3 regions of the Bradyrhizobium sp. 41S5 genome follow, and region 3 is predicted to be linked to each of the others. Evidence: predicted binding sites of a transcription regulator. Region 3 holds the regulator's gene; each other region holds the start of a gene.
What was found. The regulator LexA, encoded in region 3, represses DNA repair genes until DNA is damaged. The targets are predictions, from matches to a motif close to TGTTCNNNNTGTGTTCNG.

Region 1 (5,550 bases), 230 kb from region 3:
GTCGAGCAGCGGCACACCGGCCTGGTCGCTGGTCGCATCGGGCGGATCGAGCGTGAGCTCGGTGAGGAAGCGTTCGCGTGACGGATAGCCGGCGGCGATCTGCTCGAGCTGAATGAGGTCGGCGCGGCGGACTTCGCTGTCCTCGTGGATTCGATCGAGATGCGGCTCGTACCAGAGGCGCGCGCGTTCGATGTCGACGGGCCATTCCGAGTAGCGGAGGTTCTCGATCGCCTCGACGAACAGCCGCCAGTCGGCGCCGGCGCGGGGCGGGGCAGGCAGCGCAACCAGTGCCGCGATCGGATCGGCGGCCTCAGCCATGCGGTCGAGCACGCGCTGCGCCGAGGCCGGCCCGACGCCGGGCAACAGATGCAGGATACGAAAGCCGGCGACCCGGTCGCGCGGATTGGCGGTGAAGCGCAGCAGCGCCAGCATATCCTTGACGTGCGCGGCATCGAGGAATTTGAGGCCGCCGAACTTCACGAAGGGAATGTTGCGGCGGGTCAGCTCGACCTCCAGCGGACCGCTGTGCGAGGAGGTGCGGAACAACACCGCCTGATGCTTCAACAGCGTGCCTTCCTCACGGTTGGCCAGCACCTGCTCGACGATGTAACGGGCCTGATCAGCTTCGTCGCGGATGGTGACGAGCAGCGGCTTGCGGGTCGAGGTCCGGTCGGTCCACAGGTTCTTGGTGAAGCGTTCCTTGGCGAGCGAGATGACGCCATTGGCGGCCGCCAGGATCGGCTGCGTCGAGCGATAGTTGCGGTCGAGCGTGACGATCTCGGCGGCCGGGCTGAACTGCGCCGGGAAGTCGAGGATGTTGCGCACGGTGGCGGCGCGGAACGAGTAGATCGACTGCGCGTCGTCGCCGACGACGGTGAGCCCGCGTCCCGCCGGCTTGAGTGCGAGCAGGATGGAGGACTGCAGGCGGTTGGTGTCCTGATATTCGTCGACCATCACGTGGTCGAAGCGGCCGCCGATCTCCTCGGCCAAGGCCGTATCGGTCACCATCTGCGCCCAGTACAGCAGCAGGTCGTCGTAATCGAGCACGTTCTGCCGCTGCTTGGCTTCGACATAGCCCGCGAACAATTGCTTCAACTCGCTGGCCCAGCCGGAGCACCACGGGAAGAACTGGCCGAGCACAGCCTCGATCGGCATCTCCGCGTTGACGCAGCGCGAGTAGATCGAAAGGCATGTGCCTTTGGTGGGAAACCGGCTTTCGGTGCGGGAGAAACCGAGATCGTGGCGGACCAGGTTCATCAGGTCGGCGGAGTCCTCACGGTCATGGATCGTGAAAGCCGGGTCGAGGGCGATGCGTTCGGCGAATTCCCGGAGCAGCCGCGCGCCGATGCCGTGGAACGTGCCAGCCCAATTCAGCGCATCGGTCATGACGGAGGCGCGATCGCCGAGCACGCGCCGCGCGATGCGTTCGACGCGGCCGGCCATCTCGGCGGCTGCGCGTCGCGAAAAGGTCATCAACAGGATGCGCCGCGGATCAGCGCCCGCGACGATCAGATGAGCGACGCGATGGGCGAGCGTATTGGTCTTGCCGGAGCCTGCGCCCGCGATCACCAGCAACGGGGCGCCGACGATGCCATCCGTGCCGACCCCGTGCTCGACGGCACGGCGCTGCTCGGAATTGAGCGCATCGAGATAGGCTGTGTTGGCAAGATCAGGCACGAATCACCCCCACGAAACGCTAACAGACATTGCGATTCCGTGGAGCCGGCGCACCCGCGTGGGAGCAGAGAAATTAGATTGACATTAACGCACCGCGGAGCACAACCGCGTCATGGGTGACGTTTCCAAATCCGACACGCCGCTGAAGGCGACGTTCAGAGTGCGGCTGAACGGCGAGACGGTGACACTCGCGACCGTCGGTCAGGCCTACCGCTTCATCAGCAATCTCAGCGCCGTCGAATGGATGGAGTTCCGCTCACTGCATGACGACGCGCTGGTCGCGCTGGAACGCGCGGCCGGTAACGCCATGCTGACGGTGCAAGCAACCTCCGCGCTGCGAATGCTGTTCGTCCGCGCCAAATTGCTTTGAAAAGAATGGGCCGCCTTGGCCCTCCGCGGCGGCCCGAGAGTGCGGCCGAAGCGCATTGCGCACCCGGCCGTCGCGTGTACCGCCGTTACCTTGTTTGCGGCCATAACGAACGGGCCTTACGAAAGGCGCGCCGATTCGGCTGTAGCTGCAACACCACAATCAGTGGCCGACGTCGTCGACGAGGCGGTCATACACAAGGGCAGAGCGCAGATTCATCGTTGCGATCTTCAAATAGCCGGGTTCGCGCATGGCGTTGTTGAACATCATGATCGCCGTCTTCCAGTACCCGCGTTCGCGCTGATCCGCGTTCAATGCTGACAGGTAATCCGCCGCGTCGCCAACGGTCGCGAGTGTTCGCCCGTCTTTCAGCATGATCGGGAACGCAAGCGGCGACCGCTTCTCCAGTTCCAGCACGAAGGGCTCCCCCAAAAGGCAAACAGCAATAACAGAACAGACCTAGCTGCGCCGCTATATCAAAGCCTTAAGGGAGTGTCCGGCCTGGTCCGGGTTGGGCGGTTCAGAAGGAATCCGCCAGTGCGATCTCCGCCCTGAGGGCATCGATGCGCCGTTCGGCCTCCTCTGATGTCAGGTCGCGCGCGTACTGGTTCGGCTGATAGGCCTCCTCGGCCAGGGTCCTCAACCGCAGCGCCTGGGCACGCGACATCAGCCCGCCCAGCCGCTCCGCAACCCCGCCAAATCTCACCGCTGCCATGCTCATCGCTCACCTCGCTTGCCTGAACGTGACTTGACAATATGTTCTATTTTTGTTCTAAGAAGCCATGGACAATAAAATTACTGAAATTCGTCGCAAGATCAGCACTTTGCGGGCTGAGATGACACTGGTCGAAGCGTCGATCCGGGATCAGGTCAACCGCGATCTGGATTGCAGCGAAGCGTCATACCGGCTGATGGCGATGCGCGCCGAAGTGACCGAGCTCATCAGCCGGTGGAAGGCCGCCGGCGGCGGCGAGCGCCTCCCCGCGGTGCGGGAGCGGTTGAGCCGAAGCTTTGCGGATCGCTCCGTTGTGACCGGCAAGCCGGCTCCCGACAAATCGGACAAGGGCAGGCTCAGGCCCAGCAACGCGAGGGTTTGATCGGTCCGCCCGAACAGGACAGCGCGCCACCCACCGGGCTGGAGCCGAAATCTGGTTTCGAGGCGGGAACCCTGACCGCGGGTGGGCATTTCCTTGTGGTGAGAGCCAACGCCATAGCATCGCCCAGCGCCATGATCGCCGATCCGACCGCGCCACCGCGGGCATCGATGAATGACGATCGCAGTCCGTTGCTGACGCTGATCTCCTGCATCAGCTGCATCAGGACGATGCGGCTTGAGAGCAGCTCTCCGGGCAGCGAGGGCAAGGACATCCTTCAATATCGCTGCGAACAATGCAGCCGCATCGAACGGGTGCAATTGGTGCGGCGAACCTGGCCAGCGGACCGTTAGCCCTCCGTTTGAAAATTATGACCGCGCTCTCGCTTTTCTGGGCACATCTTCATTTGCCGGGAGATCGTCCGACACGCTTTCGGAGCGTTGCCCCGTCAGCTTCGAGAGTTCGCGGCTGAGGTCGTGAATGTGGTACGGCTTGCGCAGGACTGGAAAGTCGGACCGCACGTCGCGCGCACTCTCGCTGTAGCCCGTCGTCAGCAGGATCGGCAGCTCGGGCCTCCTGTCCCGGATCGTGCGCGCCAACTTCAGCCCATCCATCTTGCCGGGCATCACGATGTCGCTGAACACCACATCGATCCCGTTGGCGTCGATTTCCGATAAGGCAGCCTCTGCGCTCGAAGCCCAGCGCACAGTGTAGCCGAGCTGTTCGAGCAGGCCGGTGCTCGCATCCGCGACGGCCGGATTGTCCTCGATCAACAGGACCGTCGCTGAGCCGCGGACGCTGTGGCCCGCGGTCGTACCCGTTGCGGCCGCGGTCCCGCGCGGGAGGTAGATGCTGACCGTGGTGCCCTTGCCAAGCGTGCTTGCAATCTCGATCCGGCCGTCGGCCTGGTGCGCGAAGCCGTGGACCTGGGACAGTCCGAGGCCGGTCCCTTTGCCGATCGGCTTGGTGGTGAAGAACGGGTCGAAGACCTTGCTCAGCACATCCTGGGGGATGCCTTCGCCGGTATCGGCCACGCCGACGGCCACCTCGGTGGTTGCGGGTACGTTTCGGGCCGAGACCGTCAGTGTACCGCCACTAGCCATCGCGTCCCGCGCATTGACGACAAGGTTGATCAGCGCGGTCTCAAACTCGTTGGGGTCAACGAAGACCGGCCAGAGATCCGGCTCGATCTCCATGTTCAGCTTGATCGCGCCGCCGAGCGCGCTGCTCAGCACCTCGCGCACCGCGGTGATCCTGTCGGCGACATGGATGGTCTGCGGGTTGACGCTCTGGCGGCGCGCGAAGGTGAGCAGTTGGCTGGTCAGGGATGCGGCGCGCTCGGATGCGGTTTCGATCGCGCTCAGGGCAAGCTGGCCACGCTCGCTCGTCACCTCGCGCTTGATCCGGTGCAGATTGCCCGAAATGATCATCAGCAGGTTGTTGAAGTCGTGCGCGACGCCGCCGGTCAATTGGCCCAGCGCATCCATCTTCTGCGATTCCGCCAGTTGTCGCTGCACCAGTTCGAGCTTCTGCTGCGCCTCGCGCCGCTCGGAAATGTCCCGCGTGATCTTGGCAAAGCCGACCAGGCTGCCGTCGCTGTCGCGGATCGGGTCGATCACGACGCTGGCCCAGAAGAACGAGCCGTCCTTGCGGACGCGCCAGCCATCCTCCTCGTAGTGCCCGGTCTCTTCCGCGATCTTGAGCGCACGGGCCGGCTTGCCCACGGCCTGGTCGGCCGGCGTGTAAAACCGCGCGAAGCTCTGGCCGATGATTTCGCCGGGCGAATAGCCCTTGATGCGTTCGCCGCCGGCGTTCCAGTTGGCGACGATGCCCTCCGGCGTCAGCATGTACAGCGCGTAGTCGGTGACATTGCTCACCAGCAGGCGGAACTGGCTTTCGCTGGCCGCGAGATCCGCGCGGGCCTGCCGGCGCTCGGTGATGTCGCGGGTGACCATCGCGTAGCCGACGAGCTTGCGCTTCTCGTAGATGGGATCGATGACGATAGAGGCGTAGAATTGCGAACCATCCTTGCGGACGCACCAACCCTCCGCCACGGCATGCTTTTCTTTCCGCGCCATTTGCAACGCTTTCGCGGCAAGTCCGGATGCGCGGTCGTCCGCGGTATACAAGAGTGCGAAGTGCTTGCCGAGGATCGCCTTAGCCGGATAGCCGGTGATGCGCTCGGCGCCCTTGTTCCAGTTGATCACCCGTCCATCGGGGGCGAGCGTGCAAATCCCATAGTCAATCGCCCCTCCAACCAACAGCTGGAAGCTGCGCTCGCTTTCGAAGATGCCCCGCTTGAGCTGGTCTGATTTCTTAACCATCACCAATCCTGCCAACGCCGGGAACGTTCCGGCGAGGCCAATGTTCCAATGCGGATCAAATGCGCCGATCGGGCCCAAGCAATACGAA
Region 2 (5,550 bases), 1.4 Mb from region 3:
AGCCACCAGGTGCCGAGATTCCAGATGATGGCGGCGATCAGCAGCGCGAACACCATCGCAAAGCCGGCGCTGGAGCCGACCTGCAGGATCAGCTCGACCGGTAGCAGCGACACGATGCCGAACGCGACGGCGCCGCTCGAGAGCAGCACGCCGAACAGGTTGAACATGCCCGACCAGACCACGGCGATATGCGCCGGCAGCGAGCGGGTGTAGATCACGGTGGCGACCGCGTTAGCGGTGTCGTGGAAGCCGTTGACGAATTCGAAGCCGAGCGCGATCAGCAGCGCAACGAACAGCATGATGTAGGGCAGGAACGACGTGACGCGCGTGCCGGTGGCGTCGACGTCGGCATAGATGCTGTAGGCAACGAACAGCAGCGCGGCCGCAACCACGCCCATATAGATCACCCCGGTCATGGGGTGGAAGCCCTTGTCGAGGTCCGGACCCTTTTTCAGGGCGGGCTCGATCGAGCCGGGTAACGCCATATCGCTCATGGTAAACTCCTGTCCCAATGCCTCCGATTTTGATCGATGCATATGACAGGCAATTGAAATCCGCCCCGTGAAGTGAACCGGCCACCCAAAACGGTGGACATCCCGCCGAATTGTTGTGCAACGCATTGAAGGTCCACGGGCCTTCGCGGCCTCGTGGCAATCTTCAGCAACAGACGATCACCGATCGCGCAATGATCGTGACTGAAGTCACCTTCCGGGTTTCGCGGAGCGAGACATGCCGGAAGGCGAGGACGCCGGCGGCGAGGCGTCGGGCCGGCGAAGCCGCGCCACCGGAAATCGAGGTCACCGGAAAATCCTGGCTACCAGGAATTCAAATAACCAGAAATCCAGCGGGTGCGCGGACGCGTGAGGAGGGGAGCATTGCGAGATGAGGTGGCGCGCCGCACGATTGGGGCTAGCAAACCGCGCAGCGCGCCCACCTCAGGTACGTCATGGCGTGAACATGACGCCCGATACCTGTGGAACACGTCACAGTACCACGGATCAATTAAAGGTTGTAGGTATTTGTCAGCACCAGAAACAATTTCACGTTGAAGTGTGGTCCCCGGTTCCGCCGGGTTGGCGCAACTCAGGCCGCGCGGGCCGGATTGCGCAACTGATCTGCGGCAATTTTCAGGTCGTCGATAAAGCGCTGATATTCCAGCGCTTTGGCTTTCTCGTCGGGCAGCCGCAACAGGTAGGACGGGTGGACCGTGACGAGCACCTTGGTTCCGTCGTGATCGATCAGGCGGCCGCGGTTCTTGTTGATCGGGGTGATCTTGCCGAGCACGCTCTGCGCTGCGGTGGCACCGAGCGCCACCACGAGTTCCGGCTTGATGGCGTCAAGCTCGCGCGCGTACCATTGACGGCAGGCGCGGATCTCCGGCGTGCCCGGCTTCTGATGCAGCCGGATCTTGCCGCGCGGCACGAATTTGAAGTGCTTCACCGCGTTGGTGATGTAGACCTTGGCGCGCGCGATGCCGGCGTCCTGCAGCGCGCGATCGAGCATCTGCCCGGCCGGTCCGACAAAGGGATGGCCTGCGAGATCTTCCTTGTCGCCGGGCTGCTCGCCGACCAGCATCAGCGACGCGTCTTGCGGCCCTTCGCCGAACACGGTCTGGGTTGCGTCCTTCCACAGCGGGCAGGCGCGGCAATCGGCTGCCTCTTCGCGCAAGGCAGCGATCGTGTCGCGAACTTGCATCTCTTGAATCTGCTTGTCTTTGACTTGCTTGTCTCGGGCTTGCTTGCGGGCCATCGGCTCATCCTGCGGCTTCAGCGGCGCGGCCGCCTTGCGTGCAATGAAGGGGCCGCTGGTCATGCGCATGGCGTCTTCGATCAGCGGCTTAATGATTGAGTCCTCGGGCAGGTTCCTCCAATAGGCCTGCGGCATCTCCATCACTTTCAGCCGCGCGGGATTGAAGAGGCCGTTGTCATGACGCCGCCAGGCCTCCTCGAGCCGATCCTCGCTCGGCACCTCGGATTTGGCGATGCCCGGCGAGATCGAGATCGCGTGCCCGTCCCAATGCGCGCAGACGTCGGGGGTCAGGATCGACCACGGCATGTCGGCGAAGCGGCCGGCGAAGAAAGGTGCGGCGAACTCGACGATGCGATGCTCCGGCTCGAACCAGGCGACGTAATGCGCCGTCCGCTCGCGGCCGATCTCGCGGAAGCGAAGCTGTGCGTGCATCCTGTCGATGTCGCCATAGACCGCGCGCGCCATTGCGTGGACCTCGGCGACGTCAGGATCATCAGTCGCGCTGAGCAGATCGTGATGGCTGCGCAGCCGCCACAGCAGGCGATAGAGCAGGGCGAAGCGCTCGTCATTGCGATGCAGGATCGTGGCCTTTGCAAGCTCGACGAATATGGCTGTCACGTTGAATCGCGCCTGTGGCGCATCGGGCAAGTCATTCACGCAGGAGGCTGACGACAGTTCGTCGTCCTTGCGTACGGTCCACGTGGCCTCCGCAGGCTTCACGTCATTCAGCGCCAATCGCCGCGCGGCCTTGCGCCAGCCCTCGAAATCGGTGTCGTTGTCGAGCACGATGATGCGCATGCGATTGCTCCGTTTCCGTCACGCCGCCATTTTGGGGCCTGCGCGCCTGACTTGCGGAAGAGCAGGGCCCATCCGGTTCGGCGGCTGCTGAATCCCATTGATTCCATTCATGAATCGATGGGCTCACCAATCCGATTGACTCCGTGGGCCCTGTTAGCTTTATATTAGAACATATCATGAACAAATGGGCCAGTCCCTGGTTCTCTGTTCTGGTCAGTGACGGCCTCAAATTTTCAGGTGGAAGGAGCGGCGCAATGAATGGCGCACGCACGGGTACGCTTGCGTCTCTGCGCGGCAGCATCGCACGCATCGAGGCGCCATCGGAGGCAGCGATGCCGAACCGCATCGCGCTTGGACATGCCAGCGCGGACGCGATGCTGCGCGGCGGGCTTGCACCGGCCGCGCTGCACGAGGTGTTCGCAGCCGGCCATCAAGGCGGCGCGGCGACCGGCTTCATCGCCGGGCTCGCCGGACGGGTGTCAGCGCGCAAGCCGCTGGTCTGGGTGCGGCAGGATTTTTCCGATCGCGAAAACGGCGCGCTGTCGATGCGCGGGCTGGCCGAGCTCGGCCTCGATCCGCGCCTCCTGGTCACCGTGCGTGCCGCCGATGTCGACAGCGGCCTGCGCACCGCGGCCGATGCGCTCGCCTGCGATGCGCTCGGCGCGGTCGTGCTCGAGATCTGGGGCCATGCGCGCCAGCTCGATCTCGTCGCCAGCCGCAAATTGACCTTGGCCGCGCAAGCCTCCGGCGTCACCGCGCTGGTGCTGCGGATCGCGGCGACAGCGATCCCCTCGACCGCGGAGACGCGCTGGATCGTGCGGGCGGCGCATTCGCCGCCAGGCAATGCCGCAAGCGCCTGGGGCGCGCCGCGCTTCGAGGCCGAACTCGTACGCAATCGTCATGGCCCGGTTGGGCGATGGATCATGGAATGGAAATGTGATGAGTGCCAATTCAGTGAACCGTCGGCGTATCCTCAGCCTGTGGCTGCCACGCCTGCCCATCGACCGCATCAAGCGCAAGCTCGCGCAGGACATCGCCTCGCAAGCTGACGCGTATGAGGTGGATAAACCTTCAGGTGAGGCGAGCACATTGGCAGGGCTCTCTCCCCCCTTGCGGGGGAGAGTTGGAGAGAGGGGTACCACGGACACCGGCGTATGTGGCTTACCCCTCTCCCTGACCCTCCCCCGCAAGGGGGGAGGGAACCCGTCCGCTCATGCGTCCCTCACGAATGGGGCAAGTAGCGACCTCCCCAGCGTCGTGGTCGCAAAGGACCACAACGCGATCCTGCTGCACGCGATCGACGAGGCGGCGGTGCGCGCCGGGCTGTCGATCGGGCTGCCGCTCGCCAATGCCCGGGCGATCTGCCCGGAGCTTACGGTCTACGACGCAGACCCCGCCGCCGATCTGAAGACGCTGAACGACATCGCCGACTGGTGCGACCGCTTCACGCCGCTGGTCGCGCTCGATCCGCCTTACGGCCTGTTTCTCGACATCACCGGCTGCGCGCATCTGTTCGGCGGCGAGCGCGCGCTGCTGCAGATCGTCACCAATGCGCTGAGCCGACGCGGCTTTGCCGTCAGTGCGGCGATTGCCGGCACCTCGATCGCGGCGCGCACGCTGACGCGCTACGCCTCGGGGCAGATCGTAGCCAGCGGCGCGGAGGCAGAGGCGGTCGGTCCGCTGCCGGTGTCGGCGCTCGGCGCCGATGCCACGGTCACCACCGGCCTGCGCCGCGCCGGCCTGAAGACCATCGGCGATGTCGCCTCGCGCGCGCCGCATGAGATCTCGGCGCGGTTCGGCTCGGCCTTCACCACCCTGCTCGGTCACGCGCTCGGGCAGGGCGATGCCCCGATCAGCCCGCGCAAGCCGCTGCCCGATTACATCGTCGAGAAGCGTTTTCCCGAACCCATCGCAACCGACACCGTGATCGCGCTGACGCTCTCAAGCCTCGCCAAGACGCTGGTTGCGGCGATGGAGAAGCAGGGCAAGGGCGCGCGGCAGCTGGAAGCGAGCTTCTTCCGCACCGACGGAGCGGTGCGCACGATCATGGTCGAGACCGGACGGCCGGTGACGCGGCCGGAGATGATCGACCGCCTGTTCCGCGAGCGGCTCGATGCGCTCAACGATCCGCTCGATCCCGGCTTCGGCTTCGATCTCATCCGCCTCGCCGCGGGGCGTACCGAGATCGTGGTGCAGCAGCAGCGCGACCTTGACGCCACTGTGCACGACAATGACGAGATCTCGGCGCTGATCGACCGCATCGCCGCCCGCATCGGGGGCAAACGCGTCGTCGTGCATCTGCCGCTCGAGAGCCACATCCCCGAACGCGCTGCGCTCGCGCTGCCGGCGCAGCATCATCTGGCCGCGGCGAGCGCCGCCGCGTGGCCGGAGCGCGTCGCCGGCGAGCCGCCGTTGCGACCGCTCAGGCTGTTCGAGCGGCCCGAGCCCATCAAAGTGCCGTTTGCGAGTGTGCCGGACGGCCCGCCGCACCAGTTCACCTGGCGGCGCGCCTTGCATGCGGTGGTGCGGGTCGAAGGCCCCGAGCGCATCGCGATGGAATGGTGGAAGCAGGACGGCGCGGCGCTGACGCGCGATTACTTCCGCGTCGAGGATGCCGAGGGCCAGCGCTTCTGGATCTTTCGCGACGGCCTCTACGAGAGCGAGCTGCGCGACGAGCAGGGCAGGCCGGTCCCGGCCAACTGGTATGTGCACGGGCTGTTCGCATGAATATGCAGAGCGTTTTCGAGCGAAGTGGGAGCCGGTTCGCGTGAAGAAAACGCGTCAAAACAAGGATCTGATGCCCGACTATGCCGAGATCGGCATCACCAGCAATTTCTCCTTCCTGCGCGGCGGCTCCGATCCGCGCGCCTATGTGCATCAGGCGAGCGAACTCGGGATCCCCGTGATCGGGCTCGCCGATCACAATACGCTGGCCGGCGTGGTGCGCGCCTGGAAGGAGCGCGACAGCGACAAGGTCGCCCATCCGCCCAAGCTTTTGATCGG
Region 3 (5,550 bases):
TCAGCTGCGAACAAAACTGGCCCCGGGAGCCCCTTGAAGGCCGCTGCCGGGGCCGCCCCGCGTTCAATTCAACGTGGTCGAGATCATCATCGTACGGACCTGGCGCGGCCTGCAAGCTCTCCGGTCCGCATGGCAACACGGGCACAGCCGCGCGCGGCCATGCTGGAACTTTCTCGTCCGGAATGCCGCGATCTCCGGGAACCTGCCCGGACATCACCTAGTCCATATGGGCTACATCGTAACGACAGCCGTCAACTCCGCGCAAGCCTCGCTGCGCCCGCGGCGATTGCGTCATTGAAGCTCGTATCCCAGAATTGTCCAACCTCGGCGCGCGCGTCGAGCACGCCGAGCTTGAGGAAGGTGTCGGCAACCTTCTGGTGGGTGTCCGGGTCAGGTCGCTGACTGAAAACTCGCCGCGCGCAGCCCCGGCGCCGCGGGATCCGCGGCGCAAAGAAAGGCCCCAGCGAGGGGGTACACGCTGAGGCCAGAGCAACTTGTCACACTATCCTAGACCTCGCCCCAGCACTTTCTTTTGCTCCTTCGGAGTTACCGGATTCATACGGGTCGAAGACTGAACCTTATTGCTCGCTCGCGCGTATCCATAACGTCAGGATTTTGCCATTCCTCCTGGGGCTAGAACCAACGCCGCCCGTCGTATTTCAATGCGGGCGGCGTTGCGCGTTTCTGGCCTGGAACGCGAAGCGAGCTAGCGCGCCCGCGCCGCTGACATTGATGAAAGTTCCCGGGCAGGAGCCGGAACGGATGCCAACCGACGTGAGTTGGACAGCACGATCTTGAAAGACGGAGCGTCATCGCCGTGAGCCGAAAAACCCTGCAGGCACGTTCAGAGCAGGCGCTCGTCGTCGTCATTCTCAGCACCGGCGCGCTCATCGCCTACCTCGGCCTGGCGCTTACCAGGATGTGAGAGGTCTGCCCGGCAAGCAGCAAGTCGCTTGACGCCCCAAATGCCCAATCACTGATTTGCCCGACGGCGCAAGCCCCCGCGTTAAAAATATTTCGCCTTATCCGAAACAGAACCCAGTTTATGCCGCCCGTCTCACCCGATCGAGGGGCGCTTCGCGATCGTCACGAACGTGGGTCGAGATGCGGTGGACGCGCAGTGTGCAACTGACGAGTGCCCATGAAGCGGCTCCGGTTGCACCTGTGGTCATACCCCGAGCTCTCTGCCTTTACGCCGCGGCCTCTCGGCTCGAGCACCAGCGCCTCTGGAATACTGGATCACCCGCATGCGCGCGGGTGATGACACCGCGTGAGAATGGACCGAGCCGGCCAACGTCAGCACCCTGGTCGCATGCCTGCCGCACAAATCGGAGACATTGCCGGCCGCCCGCAATTCTCGTACACGGTTTCACGCAATGACCTCGCAACTCTCTCCCGATTCCGTCGACGTGCTGCTGTTCGATATCGGCCGCGTCGTGCTCGACATCGACTTCGAGAAGGTGATGGCGCACTGGGCGCGGCATGCCGGCTGCGCGCCGGCCGACCTCGCTACGCGATTTGTCGTCGACGACAGCTTCAGGCATCACGAGATCGGCCGGATCGACGACGCGGCGTTCTTCGCAAACCTGCGCCGGACGCTCGGCATCAACCTCACCGATGCGCAGTTCCTCGAAGGCTGGAATGCGATCTTCACCGGGGAGATGCCGGGAATTGCCCCCCTGCTCGCGAGCGCCGCCGTGCGGATGCCGCTCTACGCCTTCTCCAACACCAATCCGGCCCATGTCGCGCATTTCTCGGTCATCCATGCCGAGCTGCTCAGCCATTTCCGCACCGTCTTCCTGTCCTCGATGATCGGCTTTCGGAAACCCGACGCCGAGGCCTACGATCATGTGGTAAAAGCCATCGGTGTGCCGGCGTCGCGGATCCTGTTCTTCGACGACCTGGCCGCCAACATCGAGGGCGCGCGGGCGCGCGGCCTTCATGCCATCCACGTGACATCGACGGATGACGTGGCGAGGGCTCTGACTGCACTTGGTATTGAACATTTGGATTGATGGAGCTCCGAGCGTGGCCCTGATGCCGGTTGCCGATGCCCTGTCCGCCGTCCTCGCCGGCGCCGAACCGCTGCCGGAGGAGATGGTCGCGCTCGATGCCGCCTACCACCGCACCCTGGCGCGCGACCTCGCCGCGCGGCGCACCCAGCCGCCGCAGCCGATGTCGGCGATGGACGGCTATGCCGTGCGGGCGGCCGACGCTGGTGATCTGACGGCCCGGCTCAAGGTGATCGGGGAAGTCGCCGCCGGCCGGCCGTTCGAGCGGATGGTCGGCGCCGGCGAAGCGGTGCGGATCTTCACCGGCGGTGTGATCCCCGATGGCGCCGACGCCGTCATCATCCAGGAAGACACCGCCGTCGACGGCGACCACATCACGATCACGGAGGCCGCAACCGCCGGACGGCACATCCGCCCGGCCGGCGTCGACTTCCGTGCGGGCGACGTGCTGCTCAATGCCGGCAGCCGCCTCTCCGATCGCGCGCTGTCGCTGGCCGCCGCCATGAACTATCCGGAGCTCGCGGTGCACCGCCGTCCGAAGGTCGCGGTGCTGGCGACCGGAGACGAGTTGGTGATGCCGGGCTCGACGCCCGGCCCCGGCCAGATCGTCTATTCCAACGGCTATGCGCTGCGGGCGCTGGCGCGCGCCGAAGGCGCCGAGACCGTCGACCTCGGGGTTGCCGCCGACACGGTAGAAGCGACCACCGCCGGCATCCGCCGGGCCCGCGAGACCGGTGCCGACATCCTGATCACGACCGGCGGCGCCTCGGTCGGCGACCACGACCTGGTCAAGCAGTCGCTGGAAGCCGAGGGCGTTCAGATGGCGTTCTGGCGGATCGCGATGCGCCCCGGCAAGCCGATGATGCATGGCCGGCTCGGCGCGATGCGGGTGATCGGCCTGCCCGGCAATCCGGTGTCCTCCTATGTCTGCGCCTTCCTGTTTCTGGTGCCGTTGATTCGGGCGCTAAGCGGCCGAAAGACTGTCCATCATGTCCGCGCCAGCGCCCTGCTCGGCCGCGATCTCGCCGCCAACGACCAGCGCGAGGACTATCTGCGCGCGCGCCTCGAGGAGCGCGAAGACGGCACGCTGATCGCAACGCCTGTCACGCAGCAGGACTCGTCGCTGCTCGGGAATCTCGCTGCGGCACGGGCACTTCTCGTGCGTCCGCCGTTTGCGCCTGCCGCCGGCAAAGGCAGCGAATGCGAGATTCTGATGCTGCCTGAGTGAGGCTCGCACGGCCCGCCGATTGTGCGCTGCCGGATGCGTTCACCGGAAATTAAGTGGTTGCGGAACACATATCGAACATATAGTGTCCGTTCATGATTTGTTTCGAGTACTGGTGTGTACAAATGGGAGGCCGCGAGGGAGCGCTTGTGATGAGCACCGTGCTCCTGAGGTCAGGCCCCGCCTGAAAAGTCTCGGAATCGAACGACGCTACCAACCGGGGGAATACTCGAGATGCTCACGCGCAAACAGTACGAACTTCTGCGTTTCATCAATGAACGTCTGAAAGAGGCCGGCGTACCGCCCTCCTTCGACGAGATGAAGGATGCGCTCGACCTGCGCTCGAAGTCCGGAATCCACCGCCTGATCACTGCACTGGAGGAGCGCGGCTTCATCCGCCGCCTGCCCAACCGCGCCCGCGCCATCGAAGTCATCAAGCTGCCTGAGCTCTCGGCCGGCGGCGGCAACGGCCGCCGCGGCTTCACCCCGAGCGTCATCGAAGGCACCCTCGGCAAGCGCACCAGCACGCCGCCGATCGCCGAGGACGACGGCAACCGTCCGGTCGCGGTCCCCGTAATGGGCCGGATCGCCGCCGGCACGCCGATCGAGGCGCTGCAGACCCGCAGCCACACCATCAGCGTGCCGCCCGACATGCTCGGCTCCGGCGAGCACTATGCGCTGGAAGTGCGCGGCGACTCGATGGTCGACGCCGGCATCCTCGACGGCGACATGGCGCTGATCCAGCGCAACGACGTCGCCAACACCGGCGACATCGTGGTGGCGCTGATCGACGAGGAGGAAGCCACCCTGAAGCGCTTCCGCCGCCGCGGCGCGTCGATCGCGCTGGAGCCGGCCAATACCGCCTATGAAGTACGCATCCTGCCGCCGAACCGGGTCCGCATCCAGGGCAAGCTGATCGGCCTCTATCGCAAATACTGATGGCGGCGGGGAACGAGCAACACATCGGATCGTTCCTTGAATGATAGCGTAACGTGCTGTTTGCCCGATGCGCTCCGACACCTCTCACGCGGCGTCGCGTGTTTGTGATTGGGGCGTTGGGCGACCAGTCGTACAATCGCCCAGAAACGAGGAGACACTCGTTCGCTATCGTCCACTCTGGTAGAGGCCCTATGCCTCAAGGAGAGGCACTGGTCGCTACCTCGATTAGAGGAGCCATCCGATGTGTGACTATAGTCTGCACGCCGTGGCGTCGCGCCCCGCCATTGTTGGAGAGACGCTGATCACCACGACTTTCCGCGGCACGTCGACCCGCGGCTTTGCTTCGGAGACCGATCCCACTGTCGCGGTCTGCATGCTGCCGGGCACCGAGCTCGCTTTCGCCGAGAACGTTCGCTACGACAGCCGCTGGATCTGGACCAAGACGATGAACTTCCGCGTCGGGGTGTTCAACGAAGTCGAGCCCGACGTTCCCGATCGCCATCATGACGCGGTCGAATTCCCCGACGGCAGCCATGTGCTGGTGACCCAGCTCGTCGAGGGACAACGTGTCAGCGTGCTGCAATTGCCGGCACTGCATCCGCCGGTCGAGCAGAAGCCGAAGGTTGTGGAGCGGCGGCCCTCCGCATTTGCGTCGCTGTTTTTGGGTTGAGCACATCGTCGCCGCGGAATGAACCCGTTCAGCGGCGGATGACCTAAGCGATTTCGAGCGACCCCGGACGCCGGGTTCCGGGGCGCGGCTGGAGAATTGCGTCGGCGCGCGCCTTGGCGCATCATCGGGCACGGAGGACGTGCGTGGTGGTCGACAAGGTCACATGGCAAAAGGCTGGACGCGTCACGGAGCCGGGCCGCTACTTGTTCCGGTTCGGCTGGCTGACGGTGACGGCTGACGACCTGAAGGTCTGGGAGCAATTTCCCGAGGCTTCCTTCACCCTCGTCAAGAAGCCTGACGCCGGCCCTGACTCCGACGAATACCATCTCGGCCTGTTCGAGTTGCCGACCGGCCCCTCGCCCGACAACGGCTAATCTTCGCCCTGCAAATCGGTCTCGGCCGGCGTCGCATCGACGGTGGGCCGCGGCGCGCTTGCGGGGGCGCGCAACGTCGTCGCAGCCTCACCGTCGCCGGGAACCGCTGGCGACCACGGCCGGTCGATCCCTCCGGGCTTGACCGCATCGATGGCGTAGCCGTCCCTGATGCGCCGCAGCACCAGCGCGCCGTGGCGCCGCAGCCGCTCGGCATCGATCACCGAGGCCGCGCAGTCCCGCGGTGCCGGCCGTGCGGTCACGATCAGTGCCGCACGGTCGCAATCGTCGGCCAGCGCCTCGGGCCGGCTCGCCAGCGCGACGAAGGCGCCG

Region 1: the regulator LexA is predicted to act here: its motif matches at 2,802-2,819, upstream of HAP47_RS20450 (DUF3072 domain-containing protein).
Region 2: the regulator LexA is predicted to act here: its motif matches at 2,713-2,730, upstream of HAP47_RS28480 (ImuA family protein).

What each region holds. Positions count from the first base shown of each region.
Region 1 covers NZ_CP083721.1:4,289,642-4,295,191, forward strand. Annotated here, with positions in the region: gene HAP47_RS20435 (ATP-dependent helicase) at 1-1,677, opposite strand, end outside; gene HAP47_RS20440 (hypothetical protein) at 1,790-2,047, shown strand; gene HAP47_RS20445 (hypothetical protein) at 2,207-2,461, opposite strand; gene HAP47_RS20450 (DUF3072 domain-containing protein) at 2,565-2,765, opposite strand; gene HAP47_RS20455 (hypothetical protein) at 2,881-3,141, shown strand; gene HAP47_RS20460 (hypothetical protein) at 3,138-3,491, shown strand; gene HAP47_RS20465 (hybrid sensor histidine kinase/response regulator) at 3,507-5,462, opposite strand.
Region 2 covers NZ_CP083721.1:5,888,166-5,893,715, reverse strand. Annotated here, with positions in the region: gene HAP47_RS28490 (inorganic phosphate transporter) at 1-494, opposite strand, end outside; gene HAP47_RS28485 (UdgX family uracil-DNA binding protein) at 1,084-2,547, opposite strand; gene HAP47_RS28480 (ImuA family protein) at 2,802-3,596, shown strand; gene HAP47_RS28475 (Y-family DNA polymerase) at 3,487-5,274, shown strand; gene HAP47_RS28470 (error-prone DNA polymerase) at 5,345-5,550, shown strand, end outside.
Region 3 covers NZ_CP083721.1:4,523,325-4,528,874, forward strand. Annotated here, with positions in the region: gene HAP47_RS21670 (HAD family hydrolase) at 1,377-2,015, shown strand; gene HAP47_RS21675 (molybdopterin molybdotransferase MoeA) at 2,029-3,240, shown strand; gene lexA (transcriptional repressor LexA) at 3,472-4,176, shown strand; gene HAP47_RS21685 (hypothetical protein) at 4,418-4,846, shown strand; gene HAP47_RS21690 (hypothetical protein) at 4,993-5,220, shown strand; partial or broken gene HAP47_RS21695 (ComEC/Rec2 family competence protein) at 5,217-5,550, opposite strand, start outside.